Regions from separate parts of the Staphylococcus condimenti genome, predicted to be linked through region 1. Evidence: predicted binding sites of a transcription regulator. Region 1 holds the regulator's gene; the other holds the start of a gene.
The links. Region 1 encodes Rex, which represses fermentation and respiration genes when NADH is low (regulators of the CRP and FNR family bind a similar motif). Its sites were predicted from a motif close to TTGTGAAATATTTCACAA; they were not measured.
Positions count from the first base shown of each region.

Region 2: the regulator Rex is predicted to act here: its motif matches at 1,404-1,421, upstream of A4G25_RS09145 (anaerobic C4-dicarboxylate transporter family protein).

Region 1 is NZ_CP015114.1:2,587,828-2,591,044, forward strand. It holds gene A4G25_RS12425 (ABC-F family ATP-binding cassette domain-containing protein) at 1-645, opposite strand, end outside; gene A4G25_RS12430 (redox-sensing transcriptional repressor Rex) at 1,242-1,886, shown strand; gene A4G25_RS12435 (sulfurtransferase TusA family protein) at 1,934-2,158, opposite strand; gene A4G25_RS12440 (YeeE/YedE family protein) at 2,185-3,217, opposite strand, start outside.
Region 2 is NZ_CP015114.1:1,861,582-1,864,798, reverse strand. It holds gene A4G25_RS09145 (anaerobic C4-dicarboxylate transporter family protein) at 67-1,374, opposite strand; gene A4G25_RS09140 (hypothetical protein) at 1,706-1,903, shown strand; gene A4G25_RS09135 (catalase) at 2,074-3,217, opposite strand, start outside.

The DNA of each region.
Region 1 (3,217 bases):
AGCGCCTTTAAAATAATTCAAGTAATCTTCTAACCATTGTGTTGTTTCCATATCTAAGTGGTTGGTCGGTTCATCGAGTAATAATAAGTCAGGTTCGCTTAATAACATTTGAGCAAGAGATAAACGTGTTTTTTGACCGCCACTGAAATCATTAACGGGACGATGAAAATCCTCTTCTGAAAAATCCAAACCATGAAGAACTGTTTTGATTTTACTTTCATATTGATAACCTTCTAATCGTTCAAATTGATTGGAAAGCGTTTCATATTTAGACATATGCGCTTTGAATGTTTCAGATTCATATTCTTCAGCATGTTCAGCCAACCACGCTGTTTCTGCTTGCATATCTGCTTCCATTTGCTTTAATTTCGCAAAGGGTTTTGACATTTCTTCCCATACAGTATGGTTAGTATCTAAGGTCATTTGCTGAGTCAGATAACCAACTTTTAAATTTTTGATTTTAGAAATATGGCCTTCGTCATACCCATCGACTCCGGCAATAATTTTCATTAAAGTAGATTTACCGGCACCATTTCTGCCGACGATTCCTATTTTTTCGTGGCTCTTTACTTCGAAGTGAACATCGTTAAAGATTTCTTCACCATCGAACGATTTAGAGACATCGTTAAGTTGTAATAAAATCATGTCGTATGTTTACGAGTCAGCATGTTAAATTAAAAACTGGCTCGTAGACCTCCTTTCTTTTCGCTCTGTATCATCACTTACCTTCCATTATAAGTGGAAATAGTAGTTCTGCCTATTAAATATCACGAATTTCCTTTAATGAAATATAGTACTATTTTACATCAAAATCACTAATAAATATTAGCTTGTATTAAGTTTGTTACGAAATCATGTGTTCAAATTATATATTTAAACGTATAATGGTAACTACATCACTGAAAAATAACAGAAGAATTATAACTAGAATATGCGTTATTAACGGTTAAATTGTTCATAGAAAGTTACTTTTACAGTTATTTATTTTTAGAGGTACATAAGGTATACTTAGTTAATAAAAATGCTTTAATCCTTTAATCTAGGAAGATTAACGTAGTTACAATATATAATAAAAACTATTTGAACGTTGTAATCTCCTCAAAAAATAAGTTTAGAAAAACTAAAAGTATTTTTTCTGAACTATTCATTTTTTACAATCAACAAAGTCTATTACAGTATTTACATGAGAGATTAGAACTTGTTCATAAATAATAGTTTTTGAAGATGTGGGGGTAAACAAATTGAGTAATCAAAAAAATAATATTCCTCGTGCGACCTTAAAACGTTTGCCGCTCTATTACAGACTTGTCAATCAACTTCATGAAAAGGGAATTGATCGAGTTAATTCTAAAACTATCAGTGAAGCCTTAGATATCGATTCTGCTTCTATCAGAAGAGATTTTTCTTACTTTGGAGAATTAGGTAAGAAAGGTTACGGCTATAATGTTGAAAGTTTGTTGGAATTTTTTAAAAGTAAAATCAGCGAGAGCGATACGATTAAAATCGGTCTGGTCGGAGTAGGAAATTTAGGTAAAGCATTGCTTTCTTATAACTTTTCTATCCATGATGAAATGGTTATTACTGAAGCTTTTGATATTCGCGAAGATATCGTCGGTACAAAAGTCGGCAATGTTATCGTAAATAAAATGCAAGATCTTCAATCTGTTTTGAAAAGTGCAGAGCTAGATGTAGTAATTTTAACAACACCTGGCAGTGCAGCACAAGAAGCAGCGAATCAAATCGTAGAAGGCGGAGTGAAAGGTATCTTAAATTTCACACCTACTCGAATTGATGTACCTGATGATGTTTCTGTTCATCAAATTGATTTAGGTATTGAATTGCAATCGCTTTTATTTTTTATGAACAACCTACGCAGCAGTAACTGAAAAAAGACGTTCCAAAATTTAATTTGGAGCGTCTTTTTGATGTTAATTTAAGCTTTTTGAACTGTAATTGTCCAAGATGCATCACCAATTTGTTCATAATTAGTAACTGGATAATTATTTTCAGCCGCCCAGTTTGGGATAGCTTCTGTTGCTTGCGTGCAGTCAAAATCGATTTTCAATTCATCACCGACATCTAGAGTCTGCATTTTTTTCTGTGCTTCAATTAATGGGAAGGGACAAACCATTCCTACGGTTCCTAATTCATGTAACATGTAAACACTCCTTAAGTGATTTGAATTTAAGATTGTGCAGCTGGACGTGCTGCGTTTTGTTTAGTCGATTTTTGCATAGCTTTCATAGGCTTTACAAATAAGAAGTAACTCATAAACCATGTACCCAAAATCATAGCTGCTAAAGCAATCCAACCTTGCCATGAAAGAGCAGCTGTTGCTACTAAGCCATTTCCAATTGAGCATCCGCCGGCTACTGAAGCGCCAAATCCCATAAAGGCACCGCCAATTACACTATTGCGAAGTGTTTTTTTATCAGGAAGTCTGCAAGCAAACTCTCTTGAACCTTTCGCAGCAATGTAAGATCCGATAAAGATACCTAGAACTAAGAATACACCCCAATCTAAAAATGAAGTTTTACCAGACAGTATGAACTGTACTAAGTTTGAAGAAGGTGTTGTAATCCCAAGTCCACCTTCTCGACCTGTAGAATAACTCATAGGCCAAGCAATTAAAGCAATTAAACCAACAGCAATCGCTGCAATAAAAGGATGGAATTTTTTCTCGAAGAAGAAATGACGTATACCTGTATAGCGTTGTTTCAATTTAGGTACTGCAATTTTAGGTTTTGGTTTGCGTAGTGTTCTGACAACAAAATAGCCTGTAACTGCGACAAGACCAATAACAAAAATCCATGCAGGAATTCCTGTACTCGCAGACATATCTGCATTAACATTAGTTTTTGAATTTAACTTTTCCATCACAGGTTTAAGCAAACCTGCTTTTGTAATAGCTGAGAAGATGGCGTAAGAGATTAGAGCAAGCCAACTTCCTATTAGTCCTTCTCCAGCTCTGTAGTAAGTACCAGTAGCACAACCGCCTGCAAGTACAATACCTACACCAAAAATAAATGAGCCAATTATTGTACCTACAATAGGGAAGGTGCCGTTATCTAATGGCTTGCCGATAATAGCTGTAAATGCTAATAATCCGACAGCTTGTACAGAAATAGCGATTAATAAAGCATAAAACATTTTGTTATTTTTTTGGACATACATGTCTCGAAATCCGCCAGCTAAGCAAAAACGAGTGCGCTGCATT
Region 2 (3,217 bases), 730 kb from region 1:
CCAAAAACGAAAAAATACAGATGAAACCACTTATTCTGAAGTGTTCCCATCTGTATTTAACTTTACTTAAATCCCTAGTAAAGATTTGATTGTAAATCCAATTATAATCGACACTGTGATAACGAAGAAACCTGGCACAATAAAACTTGTGGCTCGTGTTTGCTTTGTTTCATCAAGATCAACTGCAAATAATAATGTAGGTTGTGCAGGTATAACGAAATTGACATTCAAAGTCTGCACCATTGCTAAAAAGAAAGTCGGAGGAATACCGATGCTCATTAAAATCGGCAACATAATAGATGCTGTTGCTGATTGTGAAATAACTATAATGGTTACAAGTGATACCAAAATAATAACAAGCCAAGGCACATGTTCAATAATGCCTCCTATTTCTCGTGTCATAATTCGTTTATTTTGCGGCGCACTAAATATTGTGGCCCCGAGCCATCCTGGTCCAAGCACTGCAAATAACGCACCAATTGCAGATTGTGTAATATGTGAAGACAAAATATCACTCGTATTCAGTTTAACAAGTATCAAATTAACTGCTGCACTCGCATACATAAAGAGCTGCACAATATCTGTTGTTTGTAATTTAACTGTTTTTCCATCTACGTTAAAAGTCGGCACGAGATCTGAGAAAATACCAAAGACTAAGATACATGCTACACCTGTTAAAAATGCAGCAACGCCCAATTTTACGCGGCGAGAAAAATAAGGTTTGATATTTTCTTCTTCTAAATCACTTAATATATTTTCAGCAAACACACTGGGTTGAACATTTCGTTTACGTCCAACAAATGTGCAGTAAATACTAAGCGCTAACATACTAAGTAAAGCTGTCGGCATTACAATAGATAAATATTTCCCCATCGTAAGACCTGTAACAGCAAGTGTTGCAATAATATAAGCTGTAGCCGAAGCTGCCGGGCTGCATAATAACGCTAAGTTTGCAGTTAATACTGATGCGATAAGCGGGCGCTTCGGTTGAATTCCTGCTTTAGTTGCAGTTTTTGCAATAATCGGCTCTAATGATAATGCGATATTAGCTGTTCCGATACCAAATACAAATAAAAAGACAATCATCGGTGCAATAAAAATAATCGATTTAGGAAAGCGTTCAATTATTTTTGAAGCTAAATATACAAGATAATCGATACCGCCAGTTGCTTGCAAAGTTCCACCAGCAATACCAATAGATAAAATAATCAGCACAGCTGTAACTGGTGCAGATCCTGGCGGCAGACCAAAAATAAATATCATAATCAACTGGGCAACAATAGCAAAAATTCCGCAACCAAGCGCACCAGCAGTTCTAAGCCCCATAATAATGGCGAGTATCATAATCGTAATTTCCGTTATAAATAGGAACATGTTGACTCCTCACTTTTCCCTTCTGAACTTTGTGAAAAAATTCCCATACCCTAGTTTATCACGATGTCTGAAATTTCGGGATGCTATTTTTATTGCTAAATTCGACTATTTCATAACAATTTTTGTTTTACCCATCTCAATTTTTATAGCCATGTTCAAATAGAATTTAATTTAAATATTTAAAACATTAGTTGTAAATATAAGATACTTAATCAAACTATACTTCACACTTCGGTATGTTTTTACTTATATAAAGTTAGGGTAGCTAGTAAATAAGTGATTTAATCATATTAATGAAATTGAAAATTAATCATAGGGAAGGAACAGACAAATGAACGAAATTACTACTATTAAAAATGCGATTGAAAAATTATTTAAAGCAGAAAGCGGTTATAAAATTTCTAAAGCCGCAAAATTGCCTTATCAAACTGTACAAGATTTGCGAAATGGCACTACTAACCTAGAGGATGCTAAATTCAAAACAATTGTTAAACTTTATGAATACGCATCGACTAAAGATAAAGATTAAAATACCAGCATTCCTGAATCCAAACTTTCTATTTTTGTTCTTAAAAAAACTTTTCCCAAATAGCACACAGTAAAAACGGCCAGAGGTTCTTCCCTCGGCCGTTTGCTATTTAAAGTTTCAATTTTTGTAAAACACTTTGAGATATTCTTCTCAAAAATATTTAATACTGCTTATTTTCTATCCCAGTAACGCACTTTATCAAATGCTTTTACGATTGTATCTGGATTATCCGATACGAATACGCCAGGTGCATCAAGTTTAATTTTTTGATCTTGCAACTCATCTGCTGCTGCTTTATTAAAGATAATTGGTTTCTTATGTTTGAAGGCAAGTGCAGCAAATTCTTCAGCATCTGGCACTAAGCCATTGCCGTCAGACAATACTACTAGACTGTCAAATAAAGTTGAATGTGCAGTGTCGTACGTTTCATTCACTGTAATATCATCTGAAAGTTGTTTTTGTTGTTTACCGACAAATGCATAGTTTAAACCTTGAGATGCATATTCTTTTGCATATTGTTTCAATGTTTCTGGATCTATATCTCCATTAATCAATACTGCAACTGAGTGACCTGGTAATGGACGATTGTATTTTTCCATAGTCAATTGACTATCTTTTTTATCTGATTTTACTTCTTCATTTTCTTCTGGAACTGTAACGCCTACATTTTCAGCTACACGTTCAGCCAGTTCACGGTCAACTTTATTCAATTGATTCACTGCACGTTGGCGTACATCCATGCTCTTACATTTACCAATTTCAAATGAGAAACCATCTACAGTATGATCGTACTCTGGTTTCGTTAAGCTATTAAGATATAATTTTGCTTGTGAATAATAATCTTTAAAGCTTTCACTGCGTGTACGTACTTTGTGACCTTCAACACGTTCTGGATAATGTACGTAACCGCCTTGTGCTTTAGAACTTGTGAATGGACAATTACCTTCTAAACCATTGTTGTGATATGAAGTTTTATCTGTATGAATGTCCATTTGGTACATCGCGTCACGTTGATTATTGTGTACTTTATTCACTGGACGGTTAATAGGAATTTGATTGAAGTTAGGGCCGCCGAGACGTGAAATTTGTGTGTCTGTATAAGAGAAGAGACGTCCTTGTAAAAGTGGATCATCTGAGAAATCAATACCTGGAACTACATGTCCGGGGTGGAAAGCAATTTGTTCTATTTCATCGAAAACATTATCTACATTTCGATTCAATGTCATTTTACCTACAACTTTTACTGGGATTTCATCTTCTGGCCATAATTTAGTAGGGTCTAAGATATCAAAGTCAAAGTCGAATTCTTGATCT